One region of the Peptococcus simiae genome, then DNA from elsewhere that is predicted to be linked to it. Evidence: riboswitches for the same ligand, from Rfam matches in the RefSeq annotation. Region 1 holds a riboswitch; the other holds the start of a gene.
What was found. A riboswitch is a leader RNA that binds a small molecule or an ion and turns the genes downstream of it on or off. The one in region 1 is predicted to bind lysine.
Positions count from the first base shown of each region.

Region 1 (8,099 bases):
GTCGCACTTACTGCGATATAAAAGGGGCAGGTCTTCATCCCCTTCCCGGATAATAGCAACCGCCTCGAGGATATCATCGGTAAACTGGTCTTCCGTATCATAGGTTAAAAGAATACGTTCCGTTGTCGCCAGTAAAATAGCCTTTTTTTCTTGGTCAGACCGCCGGTTAAAATCTTCTGCATTGAGCCCAATGGTAATGTAGCGAGACCCATCATTGGATAAGCGCATTTCATCTTCAATTTCAGTGGCCGGTAGGTAAGTGCTAAAAACGACTGTTAATTTTTCTTGTTCAAATAATTTAACGCCCTTTTCATATAGTAACAGGGCTAAGCGTTGACCAATAACCGAATAATTAAAAGGAATGTGGTATAAAACACCGATATCTGCAGGGAACTCTTCCCCGGATACATTCGGTACATCGGTTTCTGCATAGGTCAAGGCCGTTATGACCTTCGCTGTCATATCGTCACCTCATTGTATAAGTAATCCCATAAAGACGACATATTGTATACACAGGTCAAGTATACCATATCTCCTGATGGAACAGTTTTGTTTTATGCTAGGATTACTTTTTTTTATCAACCCACAAAAAACGCTTAAGGAGGGGATGCCTCCTTAAGCGAATGATCTGCTTATATCCAATCCTTTTCCAGCAAAAGTTCTAAAATTTGCACCGTATTGGTAGCTGCCCCCTTACGAATTTGGTCGAAACAGGCCCATAAGTTTAAGGCATGGTCATTGTAGAGGTCTTTGCGAATCCGGCCAACATAAATATCATCGCTGCCCGTTGCCGTAATCGGCATGGGGTAGATGTTATCATGGGGCTTGTCCTGTAAGACCACCCGGGGGGCTGCAGCGAGAATTTCGCGAGCCTCATCCGGGGAAAGGGGATTTTCAAATTCCACATAGACACTTTCCGCATGGCTCCGCATAACCGGCACCCGAACGGCTGTGACCGTAATGGCCATATCCGGCGCGTCTAAAATTTTATGTGTTTCATGGAGGACTTTGGTCTCTTCCTTGCTGTAGTCCTCTTCCTGCCAAACATCAATATGGGGGATTAAGTTAAAGGCAATTTGGTGTTGGAAAACATCCAGATGAATGGGTTTGTGGTCAAGGATTTGACGGGACTGGTCTTCTAATTCCGTCAGACCGGCAGCACCTGCACCGGAAACGGCCTGGTAGGTACTGACAATAATCCGCTTGACGCCCGCTTTCTGGTGGAGGGGGTTAATGGCCCCTACCAAGAGGGTCGTCGAGCAGTTCGGACTGGCAATGAGCCCCTTATGGTTTTTAGCTGCCTCCCCGTTGACTTCCGGAATAATGAGGGGGACATCTTCCTCTAAACGGAAGGTGCTGCTATTGTCAATGACAACCGTCCCGGCTGCCTGGACGTCTCGCCCAAAGGCTCGGCTGGCTGGGCCACCGGCAAATAGGGCCACATCTACGCCCTTGAAGGCATCCAGGGTGGTTTCTTCTACGGTATATGTTTTTTCCATAAAGGTTATTTCTTTGCCCGCGCTCCGGGAACTGGCCAGCATCCTTAGGGATTTAAATGGCACTTTACGCTCTTCGATCACCTTGAGAATTTCTTGCCCTACAGCACCAGTGGCGCCAACAACGGCAATATTTAATTCTTTCATAGCAGCATCTCCTTTTATATATCAGGTTACCGGTCATGCTATCATGCAGGACCTGGACTGTCAAATGTTAACGGGCAGCCCGGGCCAAAAACTCCCGCGTCCGGTCATGCTGGGGATTTTCGAATAATTGGTCCGGCGTCCCGCTTTCCAGGATAATGCCCTCATTCATAAAGACAATTCGGTCAGCGACATCGCGGGCAAAGTTCATTTCATGGGTGACGACAATCATGGTCAGGCCGCTACCAGCCAGGTCCTTCATGATGGCCAGAACATCATCAACCATTTCCGGGTCTAAGGCCGAGGTCGGTTCGTCAAAGAGGACCACTTCCGGATCCATAGAGAGCGCCCGGGCAATGGCCACCCGTTGCTTTTGCCCACCGGAGAGTTGTCGGGGCAGGGCATTGGCAAATTCGATCATGCCCACTTGTCGGAGATATTTTTTAGCCGTCTCCTCTGCCTCTTGTTCTGACCGGCCCAGGGCCTTGACCTGGGCATAGGTGCAGTTTTTAAGAACAGACATGTTATTGAACAAGTTAAACTGCTGGAAAACCATCCCCACTTTTGTGCAGTATTGGTTCTGGTCGACCTGGTCTGCTAAAATATTCTGGTCTTTAAAGTAGATGGCGCCGCCGGTCGGCTGCTCCAAAAGGTTGATGCAGCGAAGCAGGGTTGATTTCCCTGACCCGGATGACCCAATCAGGCAGACCACTTCACCGGGAGCTACCTCCAGGTCAATTTGCCGCAGTACTTCCCTGGAACCAAAGGATTTTTTCAATTTCTCAATCCGAAGAACAGCTTTTGTCATTTTGTTTGCCCTCCTTGGCCCAGGTTACTCATATAGGCGCTGCCATCTAAGTCAACCATGAGTTCATAGTGGTCGCTGCCATCCATCTTACGTTCAATTAAACCCAGAATCCGGGTGGTCACGAGGGTTAAGACTAGGTAGATGACACAGGCAATGAGAAAGGGCGGGCCTACATTAAACATGGCCCCACCGATGGTTTGGGAGGTGTAGAAAATCTCCGTTACCCCAATGATGGATAAGACGCAGCTGTCCTTCATGTTAATGATAAATTCATTACCGATGGTCGGTAAAATATTACGCAGGGCCTGGGGCATGATAATGCCCTTCATCGTTTGCCAGTGGCTCAGGCCTACCGAATGGGCCGCCTCATACTGGCCCTTATCCACAGAAATAATCCCGGACCGAACAATTTCTGCCATATAGGCCCCGGTATTAATGGTAATAATCAGCAGCCCGGCCGTCAGAACATTGAGTTGGACACCAAAGAGGCCGGCTGCAATCCCAAAGTAGATGAACATGGCCTGGACCATCATGGGGGTACTCCGGAAAAATTCAATATAGCAGGTGGTCAGAAAGCGACCGATTTTATACAGGGTCACCAGGACCTTGTTAGACTGGCGCTCGATGGGAATGACCCGGTACATCCCTACCAGCATGCCGATGGCCAGGCCCACCAGCGTCCCAACGACAGCCAAAAGCAGGGTTACCCCGATGCCACGCAAGTACCAGTTCCCATAATTGGCCAATATATTGGAAATGGGTTCTAATAATGCCATTATAGCCTTCCTTTCAGAAAAGAGACTGCCCTTATATAAGGGCAGTCCATGGAGTCAAGTCGCTTATGCAGCAGGTTGTTCCTTGATGGCCTTTTCCATCAAAGCTTCACGGTCTTCATCGCTGATTTTCTTCAGGGCATTATTAACTGCTTCCATCAGGGCGTCATTGCCTTTTTTGACAGCTGCAGCAATAGCAATGTCGTTAGGGTCTGTTTCAAAAGCATTGGCTTCGTCAAATTCAACAAAGGTAAAGCCTTTGATGGCGTTTTGAGCAGATAAGCCTTCTACTTTTTCAGAAACATAGCCATCGATGATGCCGGATTTTAAGGCTTCGCGCATGGTGCTGAAGTCCTTCATCGGGTCTTGGATTTTTGCTGCAGTTAATTGTTTGAGGGCGGTAGCATGGAAGGTATTGACTTGAGCCGTTACCTTAGCATCCTTGAAGTCTTCCTTGGTCTTGGCTTGAGCATAGGGGCTGTCTTCTTTGACGACAACAACCAGTTGGCTGAGGTAGTAGGGGTCAGAGAAGTTCACCGTTTTCCGGCGTTCAGCTGTCGGGCTCATTCCGGCCATAACCAAGTCAGCTGTACCGGATTGGACAGCCGGAGACAGGGAATCCCAGGGCAGTTTAACCACTTGTAATTCTAAGCCGAGTTCTTTAGCAACCAATTGAGCCATTTGGATGTCATAGCCATTGGCAAAGGTATTGGTCCCCTTAATCGGCGCAGCATTGTTGCTGTCATCGACCTGGGTCCAGTTGAAGGGCGGGTATTGGGCTTCCATGGCAATGGTTAACTTCCCTTTTTCAACGGTTTGAAGGCCGCCATCGGTCGCTGCAGTTGACGCCGCCGGTTCAGATGTAGCAGCGCTTTCGCTCGCACCATTACCGCCACAGGCGGTGACAGATACAGCTAAAGCCAGGGTGAGTACAGTTGCCATTAATTTTTTTAGTTTCATAATCCTGAAACCTCCTCTTTTTTTACCATATAAAAACACCACAATTGCTTGTGGTGTAATGCATCAGTTTTGCAGCACAACAATGGATTCATTGACAGCCCTAAACCTATTGAGTTTAGTTCCAAGAAAGAAGTGAAGAAAGCACCCTCTCTTTCGGCGAAGACACCTTTAGGTCTGTTTCAATGGCGCTTTTTCGCCTCCGCAGCCGACTCTTTGTCCTCGCAACCTCTGCATTACAATATGATATTGCCTTAAGGCTAACATACATTTGCATGGGCGTCAATTGAAAGTTATCAATACTTGTCATTAGTCACAAAAGGCGCTCCCTTCACTCTGCTGAAAAGCTGGTCAATAAGGGACGCCGGAAGGGATCCAGCTGGTCAACCAGGGCCCTATAGGCGGCAAGGTTTGCTGCAGAAAATCCACTGCTATTTTCCCCAAGGCCCCAAGCTTGGATGCAGGGATGACAGCCATACCGCCTTAACCACTTTTCCAGTAAATTGCGCCGCCTGGCCCCCTCGATGCCCTGGGCGTAGATCGTAACGGGTGGCAGGTCCAGGATGACCTGCTGGCCAATCTGGTCACAGAGGGCTAGGTAGGGGTCAGCCTGGGTTAGACCATCTAAGCGGAGGTAGCCGGCCCGGGCTTGAACCAGCGGACCGGTCTGCTCTTGACAAAAGGTCTCTAAGGATAGGATGGGGAGGTTCCCGTCTATGTCGGGTCCAGGAGCCAGTAAGCCAAAGGGTAGAAGCCAGTGGTCCATGAGCTGGTCATTGTCGATGGCCTGCACCTCCAGCTGGTAGAGGGTCGGTTGGTCCGGGGACCAGGCCTGGAGTAGACCGTCCGGTATGGTATGGCGCTTACCCTCACCTGTGTAAAGGTCCTCCCCATCTTCATTCAGCAGAAAGACATAGACCTGATCCAGACGGCCGAGGACCTCCAGTTGGAAGGCCAGGTGCCCCTCTTCTTTGGTCAGGTAACCGTTAGAAATATAGGACCAGGGCGTCGTCTTAATGCCAATGGAGCCAAAGACACCTGCTGCCGGCATACCAAGGGGAGCAGCTAAGGCCAGCCAATCTTCTGCAGCTATATTGAGCGGCGGCAACAAGGGGCAGGTATCCTTATCCGGCAGGTTGACAAAGCGAATGACCAACTGGTTGTCGCCGACCTGGAGTAAGTCATTGCAGGCAAATTCAACCGCTTCACCCGGACTATAGTGGATGTGAGCCAGGACGCCATTCATATAAATATAGGCCGGCGCAGCCATGCTTTCGCAAAAAAAAGCGCAGCGTTGGCCTAAAAAGGCCGCCGGTAAGATGAAGCGGTAGCGGTAGCTTTGTTCTTCTCCTAAGGCTGAAAAGGCAGGTCCGCTGGGCGAGGGAAAGGCAACCGCTTGCTGGGCCTGGTCGGATAGCCAGTAGCCTGCCAGGGACAAGAATAAGCGGCTAGCTGTCTGCTTCATGGCCCTGCCCTTACCCTTCCTGGGCCAAGTGGCCGGTTTGAGCAAAGGTCTGGAGAATAGGGACAGCCTTGGCGCAGGCCCGGGCCCGGTGGCTAATAGTATTCTTCTCCGCTGGCCCCATCTCAGCCAAGGTCTTCATGGCTTCCGGGACTAAAAAGAGGGGGTCATAGCCAAAGCCATTGGCCCCGGCCGGCGACCGGAGAATGACCCCGTCCAGCCGCCCTTCGACAAAAATAGGCGATTGGTCGGGCAAGGCCAGAGCCAAGACACAGACAAAGTGGGCCTGGCGCTTATCATTGGGGGTATCAGCCAAATCGGCCAATAATTTTTTATTATTGGCTGCGTCATCATGGGCGAACCCGGCATACCGGGCCGAATAAATCCCAGGGGCTCCGTCTAGGGCCTCTACCACCAGGCCTGAGTCATCGGCCAGGGCCAGCTGGCCAGTCAGACGGGCGACGGTTTGCGCCTTAATGGCTGCGTTTTCCTGAAAGGTCTCTCCGTCCTCAACGATTTCGCCTACAGCCGGATAAGCGGCTAGGCTCTCTACTTCAAAGGGCAGATGGGCGAGTAGGGCTTCCATTTCTTTTCTTTTCTTTTCATTATGGGTGGCAAGTACCAGTTTAATCATAGACCCTCCTGATTTTAGATACAAAAAAAGCACCCTTTGGGGTGCTGGAAGCGGAAAACGAGATTCGAACTCGCGACCCTCGCCTTGGCAAGGCGATGCTCTACCACTGAGCCATTTCCGCATAGCGCTCATCTCTGGCGCTATTACATAATATCACACTCCAGAAAAAATGCAAGCCTTTTTTTACAAAAAATTGATGGTCTTTTATCTAATTTTCTTAAAGGCCCCACCGGCCACCGCCAGGTCAAGCTTAATTTCTTTTTATCTTATGAAAACGACCCCTTTACAAATCACTTCATTCAGGCTATAATATCAATCGTTAAGCGCCCGTAGCTCAGTGGATAGAGCGTTGCCCTCCGGAGGCAAAAGCGTAGGTTCGACTCCTATCGGGCGTGGTCCAAGTGGTCTGATTGTCAGACCACTTTTTTCTTTTTTATAGATGTTTATCGGTTACCTTCCTTGGTTATTTGGTAATTTATCCCAGGATATGGAGGTGTCCTATGGCTTTTATTTGGAAGTATATCAAAGAAGATGCACTTTTTTTGCTGATTGCCCCGGCCTTTATGCTCCTATCTGTCGCTGCAGACTTACTCCAACCCACGCTGATGGCGCAGATTGTCGATAACGGGGTGGCCAACGGGGACCTGGCCTACATCAAAGAAAGAGCCCTGCTCATGCTCTTAACAACCATCGGCGGTCTCTTGGCCGGAATCATCTCTTATTATATGGCTGCCCGGACAACGGCGCGGGCCGGCCAACGGATCCGGCTGTCCCTCTTTTCAAAAATAACGACCTTTTCCCACAAAGAATTAGACCGCTTTTCCGTCCCCACCCTCATTACCCGGATGACCAATGACGTCAGCCATGTCCAATCGGTGATTTTATCCATCCAGAATACCTTTTTACAGGTCCCCTTCTTATTGACTGGGGGCCTATTTATGGCGATCCGGCTGAGTCGCCAGCTGTCTCTGATCTTTTGTATCGCTATTCCTGTCCTCATTGCTATTATCGCCATTGTCCTGGTCCGGGCCGTCAAGGTCTTCCCGGTGGTCCAGGAAAAGCTGGATGCCTTAAACCGGATTGCCCGGGAAAGCATCCTCGGCATGCCGATTATCAAGGGCTACTTGGCGGAGCCCCTGGAGAAAATCCGCTTTAGCAAGGCCAATGATGACCTATACAACTGGCAGCTCAAGTCTGCCCTCCTGATGATCCTCATGTCCCCCTTTATTATGATGACCTTCAACTTCTCTAGCGTCGCCATCCTCTGGGTGGGGGGCTATGAAGTCTATGCCGGCCAGCTTGAGGTCGGGAAAATCATGGCTTTCTCCACTTATCTGTCTCAAATTTTAATGGCGGTCATGATTAGCTCTTTTGTTATTTATATGTTTTCCCAGGCCCAGGCCTCTTTAAAACGGATCCAGGAAGTGGTTGATACAGAAACCAGCATCCAATCGCCTGCAAGCGGCAAAGAAGCCCAGGGCTACCAGATTGACTTTGACCATGTCTCCTTCCGCTATGATGAAGAGGCTGCTGAGGATACCTTAAGGGATATCCACTTGACCATCCGGGAAAATGAACGGATTGGCATTGTTGGGCCGACAGGGTCCGGTAAGTCCAGCCTGGTCGGCTTAATGCTCCGCTTTTATGACCCCCAAGAGGGGACTGTTTCCTTTGGCGGAGTCCCCCTGCCCCAGCTGGACCTGGTCCAGTTGCGGCAAGCCATTGGCCTGGTCCAGCAGGACAATACCGTCCTTTCCGGCAGTATTGAAGAAAATCTGAAAATCGCCAACCCCCAGGCCGGTGCGACAGATATGCAAAAAGCCCT
Region 1 covers NZ_JBJUVG010000002.1:104,926-113,024, reverse strand. Annotated here, with positions in the region: gene ACKQTC_RS02030 (hypothetical protein) at 1-462, opposite strand, end outside; gene ACKQTC_RS02025 (aspartate-semialdehyde dehydrogenase) at 633-1,643, opposite strand; gene ACKQTC_RS02020 (amino acid ABC transporter ATP-binding protein) at 1,711-2,448, opposite strand; gene ACKQTC_RS02015 (amino acid ABC transporter permease) at 2,445-3,224, opposite strand; gene ACKQTC_RS02010 (transporter substrate-binding domain-containing protein) at 3,288-4,181, opposite strand; lysine riboswitch at 4,246-4,420, opposite strand; gene ACKQTC_RS02005 (glycoside hydrolase family 2 protein) at 4,510-5,643, opposite strand; gene ACKQTC_RS02000 (XTP/dITP diphosphatase) at 5,654-6,274, opposite strand; tRNA gene ACKQTC_RS01995 (tRNA-Gly) at 6,324-6,395, opposite strand; tRNA gene ACKQTC_RS01990 (tRNA-Arg) at 6,598-6,669, shown strand; gene ACKQTC_RS01985 (ABC transporter ATP-binding protein) at 6,775-8,099, shown strand, end outside.

Region 2 (8,099 bases), on a different contig from region 1:
GGTGTGTTTGATTTCAATCATTTCATCAAGGCCGGCCAGGAGGACGGTGTGCTCACCAACAATGCTGCCACCACGGACGGCATGAACGCCGATTTCATCCAGGGGCCGGGCGCCGACATGGCCTTCTCTGCCACCGACCACATGGCTATCCGGTCTTTCTTCCTGGATGGCTGAAACCAGCATCTTAGCCGTCCCGCTGGGGGCATCCACCTTGCGGTGGTGGTGGGCTTCAATGATTTCAATGTCAAAGTCCGGCAGGGCCTTGGCGGCTTGCCGGGCTAGGAGTTTCAGCACATGGACGCCGAGGCTAAAGTTGCCGCTATGGAAAATAGCCAGGTCTTTGGCAGCCTCTTCCATCAGGGTCATTTCCGCTTCGGTGTGGCCGGTTGTCGCTATGACTAGGGGCAGGCCCTTGGGCCGGGCATAGGCCAGCAGGTCTGTCAGGGTGGCGTGATTGGAAAAGTCAATGATGACGTCTGCGGCGGGGGCCTCTTCCAGCTGGGCTGAAATGGGAAAGGGGCCGCCTTGCTCCGGCTTACCGGCCCAGCCAAAGACAATTTCCATATCCTCATAGGCCTGGACCTGGTCGGCGACCATCCGGCCCATGGCCCCGGTTGCCCCACTTAAAATAATCTTCATCTTAGCCCTCCAGTGCGCCGAGACGGGTCATTTCAACCTTGAGGGCTGCAATGGTGGCGTCAGTCGGGGTGGTCATCGGTGCCCGGTAGCCCCCAGCCGGCAGGCCCCGCATATGAACGGCGGCTTTTACCGGAATCGGGTTGGGCTCAGAGAATAAAATATGGACCAACTTTTGGAAACGGCACTGGATGGCTAAGGCCCCGGCCTGGTCCCCCTGCTGCCAAAGGGCACACATGTCATGGACCTCTTTAGGAAAAATATTGGCCAGGACAGAAATAACCCCGGCGCCCCCACAGGATAGGACAGGTACCGTCACATCGTCATTGCCGCTATAAATATCAAAATCAGCTGGGCACTGGCTGCGCAGGTCGACAGTGGTGGCCAGGTTGCCGGTGGCATCTTTAATGGCGACAATGTTGTCAAAGGCTGCCAGGCGGGCCACCGTCTCCGGTTTTAAGTCCATCCCTGTCCGACCGGGCACATTGTACAAAATAATCGGGATGTGGACACTGTCCGCCATGACGGCAAAGTGTTCATAGAGGCCCTTTTGGGAGGTTTTATTGTAGTAGGGGGTCACGTGTAGGAGGGCGTCTGCGCCCACGGCTTCCAGGGACCGGCTCAGGGCTTCGCCATGGATGGTATTGTTGGAACCGGCACCGGCGACAACCGGAACCCGACCCTTGATGTGGTCAACAGTGAAGGCGACGGTCTCGATTTGCTCTTCATCGGTCAGGGTAGAGGCTTCACCGGTGGTGCCGCAAATGACAATGGCATCCGTGCCGTTTTCAACTTGGAAGTCCAGCAACTTGGCCAGGGCCTCAAAATCCACATCCCCGTTGTCTTTAAAGGGGGTAATAATCGCAACACCAGAACCTGTAAATACAGACATCTTTATCTTCCTTTCTTAAGTAACCCCAAGACTTACTCAAGTAGGTCCTGGGCAATAATATCATCTAAACTTTCCCGGCGGACCACTTCCCGGTGGTCCTTCCCTTTTACAAATACCACTGCCGGGCGGGGCAGGCGGTTATAGCCGGAGAACATACTGAAGGTATAGGCCCCGGTGCCTAAAATCGCCAGGATATCACCGGGTTGGGGGTCCGGGAGGGGCGCCCCCTTGATGAGGACATCCCCGCTTTCGCAATACTTGCCGGCAATCCGCCAGGTGTTGTCGGCCGCATCATCCAGCCGGTCTGCCAGGACAGCGGTGTAGCCGGCCTGGTAGAGGGCCACCCGCATGTTGTCTCCCATACCGCCATCAATAAAGGCATAGTTGGTGCCATCTGCCAGGCGTTTGATATCGCCGACGGTGTAGAGGGTGAGGCCGGCATTATTGACCATGCTGCGGCCGGGTTCCAGCCAGACTTCAGCCAGGCGGATGCCCCGGTCTCGGGCTTCTTTTTCCAGGTCTTGGGCCAGGCCTTCCAGGAAGGGGGCCAGGTCAATGGGCTGGTCACCGTCCTCGTAAAAGACCCCAAAACCGCCACCCAGGTCGAGGATATCCATGCTCAGGCCTTGGCCCTGGCAGGCAACCATAAAGTCGAGCATGATGTGGGCCGCTTTAATAAAGGCATCGTCAGCGAAAATCTGCGACCCGATATGGCAGTGGAGGCCCCGGAGCCGGAGTCCGGGTAGGCCTTGGATGACCTGAAGGGCCTCGCCTGCTGTGGCCAGACCAAGGCCAAATTTACTGTCGCTGGTCGCGGTTTTAATGTAATCATGGGTGTGGGCTTCAACCCCCGGGTTAACCCGGAGCAGGACCTCGACGGTCTGCCCGGCCTTGTCTGCAATAGTCGACAGGCGGCGGGCTTCAGACAGGTTATCCAGGACGACAAAGCCAATCCCGGCCTCTACAGCCGCTTCCAGTTCCCGGTCTAGTTTATTGTTCCCATGAAAGATGATTCGGTCCGGGGGAAAGTTGACCGCCAGGGCGGTATAGAGTTCCCCTTCCGAGACCACATCCAGGTTCAGCCCCTCCTCTTTTGCCAGGCGGATGAGGGCAGCGAAGCTGGCAGCCTTAGAGGCGTATAAAATCCGGGCCTTATAGCTATCACTTTTAAAGTGGTTGACAAAGGTCCGAGCCTGGCGGCGCAAGGCCTCTTCATCGTAAACGTACAGGGGGGTGCCATAAGTAGCGGCCAGGTCCTTGGCGGTACATTCGCCGACCACCAGCCGGCCTTCTTTATTTTGAAAATCAGGAAATCCCTTCATGCGCTCATCCTTTCAATAGCCTATAAATAAAGCACCCATGAGCAAAAGGATTTGACTCATGGGTGCTGAAAATATACCTTTTGCCCTTGATGTGAAAGCTCCTCACTGAAAGATTGGGCAACCTTTCAGCGACAGTCTTATGCCTATTCGACATAAGCCCAGCACCTTGGCACTTCGGCGAGCATGCCTTTCGGGACTTCCCTACTCATCGCACTCGCGTCCTCTCGCACATCTTGTATGGGTTTGTATCAATACTCTAGCAGATAGCCTGACCCCTGTCAAGGCTCTTTTATATAACAGTAACCTGTCGCCGGAGAAAGGCCGCTTTCCAACCTGCCCGCTTAGGTTAAGGGTAGGCGGTAGCGGCTGTCTAAGAAACGGACGGTACCGGTCTTATGACGTAAAACCACGGTGTTGACCCGGACAAAGTCGCCATCGAGCTCAATTCCTTTTAAGAGACTCCCGGTGGTGACCCCGCTGGCTACAAACATGACATCATCCGCCGGAACCAAGTCACTCAAGGTCAGGACATCATCACAGCTGGTGCCCATGCTTTCTGCCCGGGTCACCTGTTCATCATTTTCCGGGGCCAGTTTCCCCTGCATATCTCCGCCCATGCACTTGACAGCTGCTGCAGCCAGGACCCCTTCCGGGGCCCCGCCAATCCCCAGGACCATGTCGATTCCACTTTCGGGGAAGCAACAGGCCAGGGCCGGAGAGACATCCCCATCGGTAATCAGCTGAACCCGAGCGCCCAGGGCCTTGACGGCCTGTTTAATGTGTTCGTGGCGCTGCCGGTCCAAGAGGCAAACGGTTAAGTCTTCCAGGGGTTTATTTAAGGCTTGGGCTACATTTTTCAAGTTCTCTTCAACAGAGGCCTCAATATCTATGGCCCCCTTGGCACCGGGGCCAACAATGATCTTGTCCATATACATATCCGGGGCATGTAAAAGGCCGCCGGCGTCGGCTACAGCCATGACGGTAATGGCGCCGGGCTGGTTTTTGGCCGCCAGGTTGGTCCCTTCCAGGGGGTCCACTGCAATATCCACTTCTGCGCCGCCCAGGCCGACCTTTTCACCGATGTAGAGCATGGGGGCCTCGTCCATTTCCCCTTCACCGATGACAACCGTTCCGGAAATATCAACGGTCTGAAACATATGACGCATGGCTTCTACAGCTGCATTATCTGCAGCCATCTTATCCATTTTACCAATCCAATTGTTGCAGTTGATGGCCGCTGCTTCGGTCACCCGTGAAAACTCTATGACCAGTTCTCTTTCCATAGTTAAGACTCCTTACGCTTTGCCGTTTGACCCGAATACACGAATTTTTTCTACTACCCGTTCCTGCATTTTATCCCGAGCCGGGCCTAAAATTTTACGGGGGTCAATTTCGTTGGGCTTTTCGGCCAAGACTTCGCGGACGCCATCGGTAAAGGCTTCTCGCAGGTTGGTGTCGATGTTGATTTTGCGGACCCCGCGACGGATGGCTTCTTTAAGGGCTTCATCAGGCACGCCGGAGGACCCGTGGAGGACAATAGGAATTTGCACTTTTTCCTTGATGGCGGTCAGCCGGTCAAAGTCCAGCTTCGGTTCCCCTTTATACTGGCCATGGGCGGTTCCGATGGCGACGGCTAAAGACCGGATACCGGTCTGCTGAACAAAATAGGCGGCTTCTTCCGGGTCGGTAAAGCTGGCTTCCCGGTCGGTAACGACCACATCATCTTCTGTGCCGCCAATTTTCCCCAGCTCTGCTTCAACAGAGATGTTTAAGGGCCGGGCCACTTGAAGAATTTGGTTGGTCACCTTGATGTTTTCTTCCAGCTCATGCTTGGACCAGTCAATCATGACCGAGGTAAAGCCATGGCCAATGCATTGGATGACTTGTTCAAAGCTGGTCCCATGATCCAGGTGGAGGGCCACCGGGACAGAGGCCGATTCAGCAGCGGTCCGTACCAGGGAAACAATATAGTTGAGGCCGGCATACTTGATGGCCCCTTGGCTGGCCTGGATAATGACCGGAGATTTTTCCGCTTCAGCGGCCCCGATGATGGCCTGCACAATTTCCATGTTATTGCAGTTAAAGGCGCCGACTGCATAACCGCCTTCTTCTGCGGCCTGTAATAGGGTATCTACGTTTACTAAAGCCATAATATCCTCCTTTACATCCGTTCCGGGGCACTGACGCCCAGGAGCAGTAACACATTACGTAGGGTGATACGGGCGCAGTCCGCCAGAACGAGCCGGGCGGCCTGCAGTTCCGCATCATCTGTCAGTACTTTACATCCATTGTAAAAAGTATGGAAGGCATTGGCAAGGTCTTTTGCATAATAGGCCAGGTGGTAGGGGGCCAGTTCTTGAGCAGCTAGGGCCACCTTTTCAGGCCAGGAAGCGATGGCTTCCAGGAGGGCCCTTTCAGCCGGGTGGGTCAGAAGACCGGTATCAATCTCTGCCGCCGGGCGAACCTTTTCGCCGGCAACGGATAAGAGGGAGCAAATCCGGGCATGGGCGTATTGCACGTAGTAGACCGGGTTATCTGAAGACTGCTTCTTAGCCAGGGTCAGGTCAAAGTCCAGGGGACTGTCCGGTGACCGCATGCTGAAGAAGAAGCGGGCCGCCTCCCGACCGACTTCCTCCATGAGTTCTTCCAGGGTCACGAATTCCCCGGCCCGCTTACTCATCCGCACCAATTCGCCATCTCGGTAGAGCCGGACCAATTGCATGAGGATGACGGTGAGCCGGTCGCCGGGGTAACCCAGGGCGGTCAGGGCTCCCTTCAAGCGAGCCACGTGGCCATGGTGGTCGGCCCCCCAAATGTTAACCAGGTCTTCATAGCCCCGGTCAAACTTATCCTTGTGGTAGGCAATATCAGCCGCAAAATAGGTAGGAATCCCGTTGGCCCGGACCAGGACCTCATCTTTTTCTGCCCCATAATCGGTACACCGGAGCCACTGGGCCCCGTCTTTTTCGTAGACATAACCCCGGTCACGGAGGGTATCGACCACTGCCTGGACCGCCCCGGATTCATGAAGGCTTTTTTCGCTAAACCACTTATCATAAGTAACCCCAAAGGCTTCCAGGCCCCGGCGGATGCCTTCAACCTTCTCATTTAGGGCAAAGACGGTCATCTTTTCCAGCCGGTCTTCCCGGTCCATCTGAGCATAGGCCTCGCCCTCCTTGTCCAGGAGGTGCTGGGCGGTTTCCTTGATATCTGCTCCCTGATAGCCGTCTTCCGGCAGGGGGTATTCATCGGCCCGGCCTAAAAGCTCGAAATACCGGGCTTCCACAGAGGCACCCAGGAGTCTGACCTGGTTACCGGTATCATTAATGTAATATTCCTTATCTGCCCGGTAGCCGGCCATATTTAAAACAGCAGCCAGGACATCCCCCAGGGCGCCGCCCCGGGCATTGCCCATGTGGAGGAGGCCGGTGGGGTTGGCACTGACAAATTCTACCTGGACCCGGCGGCCCTGGCCGACATTGCTGGCCCCATACCGGGTGTCTTCTGCTTGTACTGCTGCCAGGACGGGCATGAGGTAGTCTTCTTTTAAAATAAAGTTAATAAAGCCCGGACCGGCCAATTCCACCCGGTCAATGGGGGCAGAGGTATCGATTCGTTCTACCAGCCCCTGGGCGATGACCCGGGGGTTCATTTTCGCAGGCCGAGCCAGCTGCATGGCAATATTAGTGGCAAAGTCCCCATGGCTTTTATCATTGGGTTGTTCAACGACAAAGTCCGGCAGGGCGTCAACAGAGAAGACCCCATCTGCCTTTGCGGCCGCAAAGGCCTGCTCAATGCGCTCAGTCACCAGCGCCTTTGTATCTGCAATAATATTCATATTCTCCTCCACAAGTTAGGATTCACGGGCTTGTAAGGCTGCCTTCGCCAGCTGTTCATCGCCGGCGTAGGGTTCCCGCTTGCCATTTATTTTTTGACAGACCTCAAAGCCCTTGCCCAAGAGTAAGACCACCGCTCCGGTAGGGGCTTCTTTGATGGCATAGGCAATGGCCTGGGCCCGGTCGGCAATCATTTGAACCGGGGTCTCCTTTTCAAAGGCCCGGTAAATTTCTGCATTAATGGCCTCCACGGCTTCTGTGGCCGGGTCATCTGCGGTCAGGATAACATAATCCGCTTCACGGCTAGCCACCCGGCCCATATCCGGCCGGCGGCTTTCAGCCTTATCGCCCGGGGCCCCAAAGAGGAGCCAGACCGGGGCCTGGGGAAAGTCATGGCGAACGGTCTCGATGACCCGCTTAAAGCTGATGCCATTATGGGCATAGTCCACGACCACTGTCAGGTCAGCTCCATGGATATAGGCCATGTGCCCTTCCATTTTAACACTTGCCAGGGCCTCTGCACAGGTGTCCAGGGAAATCCCCGACTGGTGGGCCAGGGCCAAGGCCGCTAGGGCATTTTCCACGTTGAAGCGGCCATGCATGGGCAGGGTTACCTGGATGGCCTCCTGACCGGCCCGGACGCGGAAGGTCAGGCCGCTATCGGTCGACTGGACCTGGTCGGCCCTATAATCGGCCCCGTCGCCGCCAAAAGTGATAACTTCGGGACAGTGGCCGGCGGCTTCTTTCAATTCAGAAAGGCGGTCACTGGCCAGGTTGATAAAGGCCCGGCCCGTCCGGTCAAAGATAGCCAGCTTGCTGGCGAAGTAGTCCTCAAAAGTCGGGTGCTCAATGGGCCCGATGTGGTCCGGGGAAATATTGAGAAAGACAGCATCATCAAAGTGGATGCCCCCTACCCGGTGGTACTTGAGGGCCTGGCTGGACACTTCGATGACCATATGCTTCAACCCGGCCGCCCGGGCCCTTGCCAGGTGGCGGTAAAGGTCAATGTTTTCCGGGGTGGTCAGCTTGGAAGCCTTCTCCACCCGGCCATCATAGTTTATCAGGCTGGAGGTAATCCCACAGAGGGGCTCATGGGCCTTTTCGGCAGCCAGATCAAAAATAGCCTTGACCATGCTGACGGTCGTACTCTTGCCCTTGGTCCCGGTCACCCCCATCATGTGGAGGTCCTGCCAGGGGGCATCAAAAAACCAGTTGGCGGTCACCGCCAGGGCCCGACGGATATCGCTGACTACCAGAGCCGGCAGGTCAGAGGCCTCCGGATAAACCCTGGCGCTCAAGTAGGCACAAGCCCCCTGGCTGCGGGCATCCAGCAGGTATTGGGCGGAGAAATGGGCCCCCTTGCATAAAAAGAGGGTATTTTCCTGTACCTGCCGAGAGTCATACTGGATATCC
Region 2 covers NZ_JBJUVG010000007.1:3,194-11,292, reverse strand. Annotated here, with positions in the region: gene dapB (4-hydroxy-tetrahydrodipicolinate reductase) at 1-639, opposite strand, end outside; gene dapA (4-hydroxy-tetrahydrodipicolinate synthase) at 641-1,528, opposite strand; gene lysA (diaminopimelate decarboxylase) at 1,561-2,850, opposite strand; lysine riboswitch at 2,938-3,084, opposite strand; gene glpX (class II fructose-bisphosphatase) at 3,192-4,133, opposite strand; gene ACKQTC_RS05675 (class II fructose-1,6-bisphosphate aldolase) at 4,146-5,000, opposite strand; gene argS (arginine--tRNA ligase) at 5,012-6,688, opposite strand; gene ACKQTC_RS05665 (Mur ligase family protein) at 6,704-8,099, opposite strand, start outside.
Region 2: it holds a riboswitch for lysine, as region 1 does, so the genes downstream of both, lysA (diaminopimelate decarboxylase) here and ACKQTC_RS02010 (transporter substrate-binding domain-containing protein) in region 1, are expected to answer to the same signal.